2 regions of the Stenotrophomonas aracearum genome follow, and region 2 is predicted to be linked to the other one. Evidence: riboswitches for the same ligand, from Rfam matches in the RefSeq annotation. Region 2 holds a riboswitch; the other holds the start of a gene.

Region 1 (7,281 bases), 1.2 Mb from region 2:
CCGCATGGCGAAGAGAAGCCCGAGTCGAAGTTGATGACCTGGTATCTGGGCTGGGTGGACAGGGCGCTGCGCTACCGGGGCCGCACGCTGTGGCTCGCGACCGGTCTGTTCGTGGCCTCGCTGGCGCTGGTGCCGCTGATCCCGGCGACCTTCATTCCGCAGTCCGATCTGGGCCGCAGCAACCTCAATCTGGAACTGCCGCCCGGCACCCGCCTGCAGGAAACCGTGGACGTGGCCGAGCGCGCCCGCGCGCTGCTCAAGGACATGCCGGAGCTGAAGCAGGTCTACACCGCCGTGGGTGCAGTGCTCGACCTGGGCGACCCCAGCGCCACCGGCGTGGGCGAACCGCGCAAGGCCACCCTGATCCTCGACTGGGGCGTGGCCGATGACCGCGACCGCGACCAGCGCGCGCTGGAACGCGATGCGCGCGCCCGCTTGGCCAACCTGCCCGGCGTGCGCGTGAGCTATGTGAGTTCCGAGCCGGGCAATCTGCTGCAGCTTGTCCTCTCGGGCGACGACCCGCAGCGCCTGCAGGAGGCCTCCACCGCGCTCGAGCGCGATCTGCGCGGCATCCAGGGGCTGGGCAGCGTGACGTCCACCGCCTCGCTGCTGCGCCCGGAACTGCAGATCGTGCCCAACGCGGCGCGTGCGGCGGACCTGGGCGTGGCCACGCAGGACATCGCAGAAGCCGCGCGTATTGCCACGGCCGGTGACTACGAACAGCGCCTGGCCAAGCTCAACCTGCCGGATCGCCAGGTGCCGATTCGTGTGGGCTTCGCCGAGGCCGACCTGGCCAATCCCGCGCTGATCGGGCAGCTGCGCGTGCCCGGCCGCGACGGCCCGGTGCCGCTGGCGGCGGTGGCGGAGATCCGCCAGGGCAGTGGCCCGTCGCAGATCTCGCGCTATCAGCGCCAGCGCAACGTGACCCTCACCGCCGAGCTCAATGGCCGCCCGCTGGGCGATGTGATGACCGAAGTACAGGCGCTGCCCAGCGTGAAGCAGTTGCCGCCGGGCGTGACCTTCCTCAACACCGGCGATGCCGAAGTGTTCGTGGAGCTGTTCATCGGCTTCATGCTGGCGATGGCCGCGGGCCTGATATGCATCTACATGGTGCTGTTGTTGCTGTTCAACCACGCGCTGATGCCGGTGACCATCCTGGCGGCGGTGCCGCTGTGCGCCGGTGGTGCCTTCGGTGCGCTGCTGATCACCCAGAACATGCTGTCGCTGCCTGCGTTGATCGGGTTGCTGATGCTGATCGGCATTGCCACCAAGAACTCCATCCTGCTGGTGGACTACGCGGTGATGGCCGAAGACGAGCAGGGCATGAGCCAGCATGACGCGTTGATCGACGCCTGCCGCAAGCGCGCCCAGCCGATCGTGATGACCACCCTGGCCATGGGCGCGGGCATGATGCCGATCGCGTTGGGCTTTGCCGGTGATTCCAGCTTCCGCGCGCCGATGGCGATTGCGGTGATCGGCGGGCTGATCACCTCCACGCTGCTCAGCCTGATCGTGATCCCGGCGGCGTTTACGGTGATGGACGACCTGGGTGAGTGGATGTCGAAGAAGTTCCGCCACAAGTCCACGCACAAGACCGCCTAACCCGCGGTCGGTGTGGCGCGGCGGGTGCGCAATGCACCCGCCGTGACGCGGACAATCAGCGCCCCGCGCGCTGGATCAACTTCCAGCCATTGCCAGACGGATCGCGGAACCCCGCATCCACCGTGCCATAGCGCTCGGTAGGCTCCTGGTTGAACTCCACCCCGGCCGCAGACCAACGCTCGTACGTGGTCTTGCAGTCGTCCACGGTCATCACCAGCGGCGGCATCGCACCCTTGGCCACCAGCGCATTCAACGCCTGCGCGGTCGCGGCGTCATGCACCGGCGGGCCCGGGCGGAACAGGCCCAGCTGGAACCCCGGTTGGTCCGGGTGCTGCACGGTCAGCCAGCGGTAGTCGCCGTTGCCGGCGTCGGTGTGCACGCTGAAACCCAGCTTGCCCACATAGAACGCCAATGCTTCTTCCTGGTCGCGCACATACACGCCGACCACTTCAATGCCCTGCTTCATGGAACCTCCGGTGTTGTGGGTGGTTCCTTTTTACGCCCCCCGCCGCCCGTCCGCTTCTCCGAAACTGAGGTATTGAGATCCGGCCGGCTGGCGGCGCGGGCAATGCACTCCGGCGCCTGCGCGGCCGTACCCGGCAGCAGGCCGGCGCGCAGCTCGCCGGGGCTCTGCCCAGTGATGTCGCGGAAGATCCGGCCGAAGGTGCCCAAGCTGCTCCAGCCGGTCTGCAGCGCGATCTCGGTGATCGGCAGGTCGGTGTCGCGGCACAGCGCCACCGCGCGTTCGATGCGCCGGGTGAGCAGGTAGCGGTGCGGCGGCAGCCCGAACGCCTGCCGGAACTGGCGCGCGAAGTATGCCTCCGACACCGCGCTGACCTGCGCCAGCCGCGCCACCGGCCACGCCTCGTGCGGGGCGCGGTCCATGTGGTCCTTGGCCCGGAGCAGCCGGCGCAGCAGTTCGGGGGTCGGGTTCATGCCGCCAAGGCTAGCGCGGTTTGAGCTCGGCCCCTTCATGGCTGGCCGCGGTCCACGCGCGCAGGCCCATCACGGCCAGGCCGATGAACACCAGGTACAGCCCGGCGGTGACGTCCAGCGACTTGTACAGGTACATGGCCACGTACACCACATCCACCACGATCCACAGCCACCAGGTGGCCACGTGCCGGCGTGCCTGCCACCACTGCGCCACCAGGCTCAGCGCGGCCAGCATGGCGTCCAGCCACGGCAGCGCGGCGTCGGTCCAGCTGTGCATGGCAAAGCCCATCGCGATGCCGAACACCACGCCCACGCCCAGGTCACGCAGCAGCTGCTGGCGTGGCAGCGGAACGATCACGATCGCGCCGTCCTGTTCGGCATGCCGGTGCCAGCTCAGCCAGCCGTACAGCAGGAAGCCACCGAAGGCGACCTGCAGCAGGCTGTCCGAATACAGGCGCGCTTCGATGAACACCGTGGCGTACAGGCCCACCGCGACCAGCCCCATCGGCCAGGCCAGCATGCGGCGGCCGGCCATCAGCCAGACGCCGAGCAGGCTGGCCACTACCGCCGACCATTCGAGCACGGCCGCGCTCATAGCCCGAACGTGACCGACAGGCGCGCCTGGCGCGGTGCACCCGGGAACAGGTAGTAGTCACCGGCGGTGCTGCCGGTGTCGCGCCAGTAGAAGCGATCGAACAGGTTGTCCACCGACAGGCTCCAGGTCACCGGGTGCTCGCGCAGCTGATGCTGGAAGCGTACGCCGGCGTCGAATACGGAATACGAAGGCGCCTTCACGCTGCCGTCCACCGTGGCGGCATTGGAGGAGGCGTAACGCCAGCCGCCGCTGACCGCCAACCCTTCAACGAAGGGCAGGGCGTAGTCCACGTGCACGGCGGTACGCACCTTGGGAACGTTCACCAGCTGCTGGCCGTCGTAGTACGCGGTGCCGGCATCGCGTGCCCGCGCCTGCAGCAGGCTGGCGCTGGCATTCACGGTAAGCCGTTCGGTGACCTGGCCGTTGGCGGTGAGCTCCAGGCCCGTATGCGCTTGGGTGCCTTCCTGCACAAAGGTGAAGCCCGCATCGCTGTCGTCCGGCTTGGCGTACTGGAACGGCTGGCTGATGCGGAACACCGCCGCGCCCAGCATCAGGCCATCGGCCGCGGCGTACTTGATGCCCACCTCGCGCTGGCGCGACTGCATGGCCGGTAGGAAGGTGCTGCCGTTGCTGGTCCAGAACGGCGCTTCCTGGCCCAGGGAAAGGCCTTCCACATAGCTCGCATACACGTTGACGCGCTCACTGGCCTGCCAGATCAGCGCGGTCTGCGGCAGGAACTGCGACATGCGGCTGTGCCGCTCCGGCGTGCCGCGCTTGTCATAGGCGCGCTCGTCCAGGCGCACGTAGCGGCCGCCGGCCAGCCACTGCCAGTTGTCGCCGAAGTGCATGCGGTCCAGCGCGAACACCGCGCGCTGCCGGCTGTCCAGGCGCCGCGCGGACGGGCCCGGCTGCAGCGGTGAAGGATCGAACACCGGCACCTGCGCGTCGGCGATGTTGGCGGTGCCCACGTATTCGTTGACGTTCTGGCGCTTGTCCACGGTGCGGTGGAACGCGCTCAGCCCGAACGAGAGTTCATGCCGCACCGAGCCGGTGGCGAAGCGGCCGCGCAGTTCGCCGCGCGCTTCGTCGTTGACGCGGGTGTCGTCGGGGCTGCGGTAGTCGTAGATGTCGTAATCGCCATTGGGGGCGAAGTAGTTGCCCGGCACGCTGCCGTCGGCACACCCGGCGGCGTAGTAACAGCCGTAGGCGAAGGCGACGTTGTCATCGATCACCGAGCGGCTGTGGCCGACGGCCACGCGCGACTGCCAGTCCGGGGTGAAGTCGAAGGTGTGCAACGCGGTGATGTTGGTGCTGTCGATGCCCACCGGCTGCTGCCAGGGCTGGTGGCCGAGCATGCGGCTGCGGTCCACCCCGCGCGGCAGCACGCTGCCGCCGAGCAGCTGGTAGCCGCTGGCCGAACGCTGCGCGCTGGTCTGGTAGTTGGCGTCCAGTTCCAGCTTGCCGCGCTCGCCGATCAGCCAGTCGGCCGCCACCGAGTAGAAGTTGCGGCGACCGTCGGCGTGGTCGATGTAGGACGCGGTGTCGTCCCAGGCGGCATTGACGCGCACGCCGAAGCGCGGCGTGATCCAGGTGCCGACGTCGGCGGCGACATAGCGCGAGCCTTCCTGGTCGGTGGCGAGGGTGACGTTGCGCACTTCGGCCGGGCGCTTGCCCACGTAGTTGATGATGCCGCCCGGCGCCATCACGCCGGCGGCCAGGCCGGCCTCGCCCTTGAGGATTTCCACCTGCTGCACGTTCTCCAGCGCCAGGCGCTGTTCGCCGGCGATGGAGAGCCCGTTGAAGCGGTAACCCGTGGCGGGGTCCAGTGTGAAGCCGCGGATGGCGATGTTCTGGTAGTAGCCCACCGGTGCGTAGCTGTCGCCCAGCGAGGCATCGTGCCGCGCCACCTCGGACAGCGTGCGCACCTGCAGCTGGTCGAGCAACGCACGGTCCAGCACGTTGACCGAGGCCGGGGTGTTCTTCCAGTCGGCGTTGCCGAAGCTGCTGCTCGGCGCGGGGGGCGCGGCCGGTTTGTTGGCCTGTACGCGCACGCCGGCCAGGTCGGTGGGCGACCGTTCGGCGGCGTGCAGGGGCAGGGCGGCGCAGAGGGCGGCGGTCAGCAGCGTGAGGCGGTAGCAGCGGTTCATTCGATTCGTCATCAGCCAAAGGAGACGAAGCGAAGGCACGCGCGCACACCGGCCCGGAACGGGGGTGCGCCTGCTGCTCAAAGCTCCCTACGCCGGTGCAAACCGGATCAGGTTCCAAGGGACTCTCTCAGCCTGGCAGATCCAGGCACCCCCGCTTCAGTGGTCATTTTCACACCAATCGGCCGCCGTGGCGAGCCCACCGGCTCAGGCGGCGGCGTGCAGGGTGTCCAGCAGGGCCCAGCCGGCGTCGCTGGAGAACCAGTCGGCATGGCCGAGCAGGAAGGTGTGGTAGGCCACGTCGGCATTCGCCGGGGAGCCGGTAATTCCTTGGAAATACTCGACTTCCGACAGGGCGAAGTCGAAATGCACCAGCGGCAGCAGGTCGGCCAGCAGGTGCACCTGGGCGGCGGACAGCGGCCGTACCTGACGGTAGCCGGCCAGCAGGGCCAGGGCGATGTCCGCGTGGGCGACCGGGCCGCCACCAGCGTCGTCCAGCCACGCCACGGCGTTGCGCTCGATCGCGGTGGCCAGGTCGAACAGCGCACTGGCCGGGGAGGCCAGCCCGAAGTCGAACACGGTGGCCACCGTCGCGTCCGGACCGTGGCCGTGCCAGAGCAGGTTGGAGACATGCCAGTCGTTGTGGCCCCACAGCACCGGCTCGTCCTGCAGGTGCTCGCCGAGCGCTGCATGCCATGGCAGCACGGCGCGCTGCAGGTCGTGTTCCCACGGCTGCCGCGACAGGTAATCGGCCAGCGCCGGCCGGGTCGGCAGTTCACTGCGCAGCAGTGCCAGCGGATCGCACGCGCGGATCAGGTCGTCGCGTGCCACCAGCAGGTGGGTGCTGCGCTGGGGCGCGTGGTAGTCGCTGGCGGCCAGGTGCAGGCGCGCGAGCATGACGCCGGCCGCGTGTGCATGTGCGGGGTCGTGTGGCGGTGTCCAAGAGGGCGTGTCGCGATACAGGTCGTGGCCGTCGCCCTGCGCATGCAGTTCGTAGGTCCAGTTGTCGCGTTCGAGCGCACTGGCGCCGTCATGCGTGTGCAATACCTGCACCACCGGCAGCCCGGCAGCCGCCAGGTGCGCGATGAAGCGATGTTCTTCACCCAGCAATGCAGCGGTGCGCACGCTGGCGTGGTGGCGCTTGAGGAAGAAACGCTGCGCGCCACACTCCACCAGCGCCGCAGCGGAAAACGGCCGCGGGCTGTGCCAGAGCACCTCGCACGCGCCTTCCAGCGCAGGGTAGTGCCCGCGAAGCCACGCCAGTTCGGCGTCGCTGATCGCAGGCCAATCGGCGGCCACCTGGTCGTTGTCCAGGCCCTGTACGTGGTGGTGGTCGTGCATCACGCGCTGGAAAAAACCTTAGAGCTTGTTGTCGCGCATGAAGTCGAACAGTTCCGCGTCGCTTCGCAGGCCGAGCTTGAGCATGGCATCGCCTTTCTGGCGGCTGATGGTGCTCATGCTCTTGTGCAGCTTCTCGGCGATCTTCTTGACGGTCATGCCACTGCTGAGCAGGCGCAGCACTTCCACCTCGCGCGGCGACAGCACGCGCGTGCGGTCGTCGCCGATGGACTGGGTGCCGACCCGGTCGATGATTTCGCGGAGCTTGCGGCTGACATACGGTTGGCCACGCGACACGGCCTGGATCGCCAACGGCAGTTCTTCCACCAGCGAGCCCTTGTCGAACAGACCGAGCACGCCGTTGTTGACCACCATGCGCAGGATCGCGATGTTCTGTGTGACGCTCATGAGCAGCACGCGCAGGTCCGGATAGTTGCGCCGGATTTTCTGGATCATGTCGATTCCGTCAACCCGTTTGCTCTGTGGCATCGAGTAGTCGGTGATGAGCAGATCGCACTCGTGCTGCTCCAGCGCAGCGAACAACTCGTCTGCGTTGCTGGCTTCAGCCACCAGTACGCCCACCCCACTGGCTTCGATGGCCGCTCTGGCGCCGACCCGGACCACCTGGTGGTCGTCAGCGATGATTATGCGCAAGGTCATGGACTA
Region 2 (7,281 bases):
CGCGCTGGACGTGATGAAGGGCGGCGGCTCGGCGGTGGATGCGGCCATTGCCGCGAATGCGGCGCTGGGGTTGATGGAGCCGACCGGCAATGGGGTGGGCGGGGACCTGTTCGCGATCGTGTGGGACCCGAAGACGCAGAAGCTGTACGGCTACAACGGCTCGGGCCGGTCGCCGAAGTCGCTGACGCTGGCGGAGTTCCAGCGGCGTGGGTTGAAGGACATTCCGGCGACGGGGCCGCTGCCGGTATCGGTGCCCGGCGCGGTGGATGGCTGGTTCGCGCTGCATGACAAGTTCGGCCGCAAGCCGATGGCGGACAACCTGGCGCCGGCGATCCGCTATGCGCGCGAGGGACATCCGGTGGCGGAGGTGATCGCGTACTACTGGGACCGTTCGGTGCCGAAGCTGTCGCAGTACCCTGGCTTCAAGGAGCAGTTCACGATCAACGGGCATGCGCCGCGCAAGGGCGAGCTGTGGAAGAACCCGAACCTGGCGAACACGCTGGAGCAGATTGCAACGGGCGGGCGCGATGCGTTCTACAAGGGCGACATCGCGCGCACGATCGGTACGTACTTCAAGGCGAACGGTGGCTACCTGAGCTATGAGGACATGGCGAGCCACCACGGGGAATGGGTGGAGCCGGTGAGCAGCAACTATCGCGGCTATGACGTGTGGGAGCTGCCGCCGAACAGCCAGGGCATCGCGGCGCTGCAGATCCTGAACGTGCTGGAAGGCTACGATTTCTCGAAGATTCCGTTCGGGTCGCCGGAGCATGTGCACCTGTTCGTGGAGGCGAAGAAGCTGGCGTTCGCGGACCGGGCGCGGTTCTACACGGACCCGGCGTTCCAGCCGGCGCCGGTGCAGAAGCTGGTGTCGAAGGAGTATGCGGCGGAGCGTCGCAAGCTGATCTCGATGGACAAGGCGCTGCGCGAGGTGCAGCCGGGCACGCCGAAGCAGCTGGAGGAGGGCGACACGATCTACATGACGGTGGCGGACGCGGACGGGATGATGGTGTCGTTGATCCAGTCGAACTACCGGGGCATGGGCAGCGGCATGGCGCCGCCGGGGCTGGGCTTCATCCTGCAGGATCGCGGTGAGATGTTCGTGCTGCGCAAGGACCATCCGAACGGCTATGCGCCGGGCAAGCGTCCGTTCCAGACCATCATTCCGGGCTTCGTGACCAAGGACGGGAAGCCGTACATGAGCTTCGGGGTGATGGGCGGTGCGATGCAGCCGCAGGGCCATGCGCAGATCGTGATGAACATGGTGGACTTCGGGATGAACCTGCAGGAGGCGGGCGATGCGCCACGCATCCAGCATGAGGGCTCGACCGAACCGACCGGTCAGGCCACGGCGATGAGCGATGGTGGCGAAGTCAACCTGGAAACGGGCTATCCGTATGAAACCGTGCGCGCGCTGATGCGCAAGGGACATCGCGTTACCTTCGCCGACGGCCCCTACGGCGGCTACCAGGCGATCATGCGCGACCCGGAAACGGGCGTGTACTACGGCGCTTCGGAAAGCCGCAAGGACGGGCAGGCGGCGGGGTACTGACGGCTGGCATTCCCGGATTGCGGTGGGTAACTGCCAAATCCGGGATTGCATGAATTCGGTAGAGCCGGGCCCTGCCCGGCTGCTGTTGGATTCAGGCGAGCAGCCGCCTTCTGCGCAGTTTCCCTGGTCAGGGCCGTCGGGTGCGGGTTTGTGGGGGACGCTGCAAGTACGTCCATGTAAGCTCATCGCCGCATCCATGCGGCTCGTGCCCCCTCAAACCCACCCCCGCCGACCCTCCGACAGTTGGCAGGTGAGTCACCGAAAAGCGGTAGAGCCGGGCCTTGCCCGGCTGCTCTTTCTCACCGCACACGACCATGTATGGGGGCGGCCGCCGGGTAGCCCCCGGAGGGACGCTAGAAAACATGGATGTTTTCTAGCAGCCTACATGGACGTATTCACGGCGTGTCCCGGAGCGGGGCTGCCCGGCGGCCGCCCCTGCACGTATGAATTGAAACGCTGCTTCTAGGACTCAGCGCGAGACGCCTCATCGCGCGTCTCTTCCTGCGCGGCAATTTCGCGTTCTATCCAGGCATCCATCATGCGCCGCGCGCGCTGGGCGCGCCGGCGTTGCAACTGATGCTCGGTATCCAGCACGCGATACAGCGATACGATCACCGCCAGCATCAACAGCGCGAAGGGCAGGGCCGCAATGGTGATCATGCCCTGCAACGCATCCAGCCCGCCGGCCAGCAGCAGTACCGCGGCAATCAGCGCGATCGCCACGCCCCAGGTGATGCGCCGCGCCAGCGGCGGGTCGCCGGCCTGGTCGGTGGACATGCTCGCCAGCACCAGCACCGCCGAGTCGGCCGAGGTGACGAAGAAGATCATCAGCAGCAACAGCGCGATCACCGACAGCACACCCGGCATCGGCAGGCTGTCGAACATGGTGAACAGCACGGTCTCGTAGCCGTTGCCCAGCGCCTGGGCGAGGTCGACATGGCCAAAGATCTGCGACCACAACGCGGTGCCGCCAAACACCGAGAACCACAGGAAGCCGAGCACGGTGGGCGCGATCACCACGCCGAGCACGAATTCGCGGATGGTACGGCCGCGAGAAACACGGGCAATGAACGAGCCCACGAACGGTGCCCACGCGATCCACCACGCCCAGTAGAAGATCGTCCAGTCCGCCACCCAGGTGCTGCCCGAGAACGGCGACATGCGCAGGCTCATCGTGACCAGCTGGTTGAGGTAACCGCCCAGCGTCGTGGTGAAGGTGTCGAAGATGAAACCGGTGGGCCCGAGCACCAGCACCAGTGCCAGCAGCAGTGCGGCCAGTCCCAGGTTGATGTTGGACAGCCACTTGATGCCGCGCTGCACGCCGCTGGTGGTGGACGCCATGTACAACACGAAGGCGACGGCGATGATGGTCAACTGCGTGGGCACGTCGGAGTGGATGCCGAACACCCGCTCCAGGCCGGCGGCGATCTGGATGGTGCCGAAGCCCAGCGTGGTGGCGACACCGATCGCGGTGGCCACCACCGCCGCCACGTCCACCACCGTGCCCATCCAGCCGCGATGGTGTGCACCGATCAGCGGTTGCAGCAGATCGCTGATCTGGCCGCGACCATTGCGGTTGAACTGGAACCACGCCATCGCCAACCCGATCAGGGCGTAGATCGCCCACGGGTGCAGGCCCCAGTGGAAGAACACGTAGCGCATCGCGGCGCGCGCCGCTTCCATGCTCTGCGGCGGCAGGCCCTCGGGCGGGGTGACGAAGTGCGAGACCGGCTCGGCCGCGCCCCAGAACACCAGGCCGATGCCCATGCCCGCCGCGAACAGCATCGCCATCCAGCTGGCGTTGGAGAACTCCGGCTCGGCGTCTTCGCCGCCGATGCGCAGGCTGCCCAGCCGGCCAAAGGCGAGGTAGAGCAGGAAGGAGAGGGTGATGAACACCACCAACAGGTACAGCCACCCCGCGCCGCGGACGATGTGGACCAGACCGCCGCGGACGATGTCATTGAAGGCATCCGGGGCGATGCCGGCGGCCAGCACCAGCAGCAGGACCAGCGCGATGGAGATTCTGAAGACCATGCCGGGCAGTCTAGCCAAGCCCGGATGACACCCGTGTTCACGTTCGGGCCGGGCTGTGCTCTAATCCGCCCCGAAGCGGGGGTACCGCGGCCCTGGGGCCACGGTTGAGACAGTCCCATCGAACCTGATCCGGTTGATACCGGCGTAGGGAAGCTTCGCTACAGCAGCTGCATGCCGCGCGGGACCCGTGCGCCCTGCGACTGCCGTGCGCCGCCGCTTCGTCCCCGTTCCGCACACCCCGTGCGGGCGAGTACCCAGGACGATGTCGTGAACGCACAAACTTCCAGCCTGCAGCAGCAGGCCCAGCAACTCTCCGCCTCGGTCACCCGGCCGATCCCCGGCTCGCGCAAGATCCACGTACCCGGCTCGCGCAGCGACCTGCAGGTGCCGATGCGCGAAATCGCGCTGACCCGTACCCCCACGCTGTTCGGGGGCGAGGAAAACGCCCCGCTGACCGTCTATGACACCTCCGGCCCGTACACCGACCCGGAGGCGCGCATTGATCTCTCCACCGGCCTGCCGGCCCTGCGTGCCGGCTGGGTGGCCGAACGCGGCGACACCGAACTGCTACCGCACTTGAGCTCTGCCTTCGGACGCTCACGCGAAACCGACACCCGCCTGGACGCCGTGCGCTTCCCCTCGCGCCTGCAGCCACGCCGCGCGCTGGCCGGCGCCAACGTCACCCAGATGCATTACGCGCGGCGCGGCATCATCACTCCGGAGATGGAGTTCGTCGCCATCCGCGAGAACCAGCGGCTGGAGCAGGTGCGCGACAAGGCGCTGCTGGCGCAGCACCCCGGACAATCGTTCGGCGCGTCCATTCCCGCAGTCATCACGCCCGAATTCGTCCGCTCGGAAATCGCGCGCGGGCGTGCGGTGCTGCCCAACAACATCAACCACCCCGAAAGCGAACCGATGATCATCGGCCGCAACTTCCTCACCAAGATCAACGCCAACATCGGCAACAGCGCCGTGTCCTCGGGCATCGCCGAGGAAGTGGAAAAACTGGTCTGGGCGATCCGGTGGGGCGGCGACACGGTGATGGACCTGTCCACCGGCAAGCACATCCATGAAACCCGCGAATGGATCCTGCGCAACTCGCCGGTGGCGATCGGTACCGTGCCGATCTACCAGGCGCTGGAGAAGGTCGACGGCCGTGCCGAGGAACTGACCTGGGAGATCTTCCGCGACACCCTGGTCGAACAGGCCGAACAGGGGGTGGATTACTTCACCGTCCACGCCGGCGTGCTGCTGCGCCATGTGCCGCTCACCGCGAAGCGGGTCACCGGCATCGTCTCGCGCGGTGGGTCGATCATGGCCAAGTGGTGCCTGGCGCATCACCGCGAGAACTTCCTGTACACACATTTCGAAGAGATCTGCGAAATCATGAAGGCCTACGACGTGACCTTCTCGCTTGGCGATGGCCTGCGCCCGGGCTGCATTGCCGACGCCAACGACGCGGCGCAGTTCGGTGAACTCGAAGCGCTGGGCGAACTCACGAAGATCGCCTGGAAGCACGACGTGCAGACCATGATCGAAGGGCCCGGCCACGTGCCCATGCAGCTCATCAAGGAGAACATGGACAAGCAGCTCCACGAGTGTGGGGAGGCACCGTTCTACACACTGGGGCCACTCACCACCGACATCGCGCCGGGTTATGACCACATCACCAGCGCGATCGGTGCGGCGATGATCGGCTGGTATGGCACCGCGATGCTCTGCTACGTCACCCCCAAGGAGCACCTCGGGCTGCCCAACCGCCAGGACGTACGCGACGGCATCATGGCCTACCGCATCGCCGCGCATGCCGCCGACCTCGCCAAGGGCCATCCCGGTGCGCAGGTGCGCGACAACGCGCTGAGCAAGGCGCGCTTCGAGTTCCGCTGGGAAGACCAGTTCCACCTCGGCCTGGACCCGGAGAAGGCGCGTGAATTCCACGACGAGACCCTGCCCAAGGACGCGCACAAGCTGGCTCATTTCTGTTCGATGTGCGGGCCGCACTTCTGTTCGATGAAGATCACCCAGGACGTGCGCGACTATGCGGCCGGGCAGGGCCTGGACGAGCAGGACGCGCTGGCTGCAGGCATGGCCGAGAAGTCCAGCCAGTTCCGTGCACAGGGTGCACAGGTCTATCGGCAGGAGTGAGCTAAGCTCCGGGCACCACACTGGGGACCGGGGACGGACGATGGCGATTGCACGCACCACCAAGTGGCTGGCCATTGCCCGCCGGCATCCGTCGGCCTGGCTGCTGGGCGTGCAGTTGCTGGGCGTGCTGATGTACCCCGCCATGGACGAGTCCGGGGCCGGTCGCGCGCTGTTCGGCGCGTTCGGCATCGCCGTGCTGGGCCTGGCGATCTGGGTGGTGCGGCGCAGCCCGCTGGGGATGTGGCTGGCACTGGTGCTGGCCATTCCCTCGGTGGTGTTTTCCATCGCCGGCGCGTTGCTCGGGCGCCCGGCGCTGGTCACCACCGCGCAGCTGCTCGAATGCCTGCTGTACTTCTATACGGCTGGCAGCCTGATTGCCTACATGCTGCAGGACCACAAGGTCACCCGCGACGAGCTGTTCGCCGCGGGGGCCACCTTCACCCTGCTGGCGTGGGCGTTCGCCTTCGCCTTCGCGGTCTGCCAGCAGTGGTACCCGGGCAGCTTCGTAGCGACCAGCGAGAACGAGCTTCGCACCTGGATGGAATTGCTTTATCTGAGCTTCAGCTTGCTGTCTGGCGTTGGCCTCAGCGATGTGGTGCCCATCCACCCGCAGGCGCGTGCGCTGGTGATGCTCGAACAGTTCGCCGGCGTGATGTACGTCGCGCTGGTGGTGTCGCGCCTGGTGGGCCTGACCATGATTCGGAATGCACGAAGCTGAATCAACAATAAAACTTTGCTGAATCGCAGATAAAAAAATCGCGCCCGAAGGCGCGAATAGTGCAGCAAATTGTATGGATTCGTCGGCGAGAGAGGGCCTGATGTCTTCCCGACGCACAGGCGCCGTTTAACCTGCTTAGGCTAGTATTCGCGCGCTTCAGTGTTTTTGCGCTTTGCGCTGATGCCATGTGCGGAATCTGGCGGTTCGGTCGCTGCGTTCCAGTTGTTCAGTTGTCGCAGCAGTACCGGAATGAACGTCATAGAGAGTGAGACACCCGCTGCCGACCGCATCCGGATCGGCGAATGCACCATCACGCTGTCGTCGCGTGAAGTGGTGGTGGACGGCGCGCGCCGTCCGCGGCGCTTGACGCCCAAAGCGCTGGGTGTGCTCAAGGTGTTGATGCGCGTGCCCGGGGCGGTGGTCACCCGCGACGACCTGTTCGCCGAGGTCTGGCCGGACACGCTGCCCACCAACGATGTGCTGACCCAGGCCATCACCCAGTTGCGAAAAGCCTTCTCGCGCGACGACGAGGCCGGCACCGCCTATATCGAAACCATCGCCAAGACCGGGTACCGGCTGCTGCAGCCGGTGTCGGTGCTGGCCGAACCGCTGCCCGACGTCGACAGCGCGCCCGGTGACGACGAGCGCGACGCGCTGGCCGCCGTGTTCGCGGCCCCTGCGCCCGCGCCCGCGCCGCGTCCGCGCAGCCGCTGGCGGCGTACCCGCCGCTACGTGTTCCTGGCGATCGGCCTGGCCATGGCGATGGCGCTGCTGGTGCTGACCGCGCTGCTGCTGCAGCGCCCGGCCGGTGCACCCACGCCCAACGGCGTGC

Evidence for each region. A riboswitch is a leader RNA that binds a small molecule or an ion and turns the genes downstream of it on or off. The one in region 2 is predicted to bind thiamine pyrophosphate.
Region 1: another riboswitch for thiamine pyrophosphate. It lies ahead of PDM28_RS01155 (TonB-dependent receptor); the one in region 2 lies ahead of thiC (phosphomethylpyrimidine synthase ThiC).

The regions. Positions count from the first base shown of each region.
Region 1 is NZ_CP115543.1:269,983-277,263, forward strand. It holds gene PDM28_RS01135 (efflux RND transporter permease subunit) at 1-1,602, shown strand, start outside; gene PDM28_RS01140 (VOC family protein) at 1,658-2,068, opposite strand; gene PDM28_RS01145 (helix-turn-helix transcriptional regulator) at 2,065-2,538, opposite strand; gene pnuC (nicotinamide riboside transporter PnuC) at 2,549-3,133, opposite strand; gene PDM28_RS01155 (TonB-dependent receptor) at 3,130-5,280, opposite strand; TPP riboswitch at 5,348-5,443, opposite strand; gene PDM28_RS01160 (phosphotransferase enzyme family protein) at 5,485-6,621, opposite strand; gene PDM28_RS01165 (response regulator) at 6,637-7,275, opposite strand.
Region 2 is NZ_CP115543.1:3,433,651-3,440,931, reverse strand. It holds gene ggt (gamma-glutamyltransferase) at 1-1,552, shown strand, start outside; gene PDM28_RS15550 (BCCT family transporter) at 2,015-3,586, opposite strand; TPP riboswitch at 3,654-3,755, shown strand; gene thiC (phosphomethylpyrimidine synthase ThiC) at 3,854-5,731, shown strand; gene PDM28_RS15540 (ion channel) at 5,772-6,449, shown strand; gene PDM28_RS15535 (winged helix-turn-helix domain-containing protein) at 6,699-7,281, shown strand, end outside.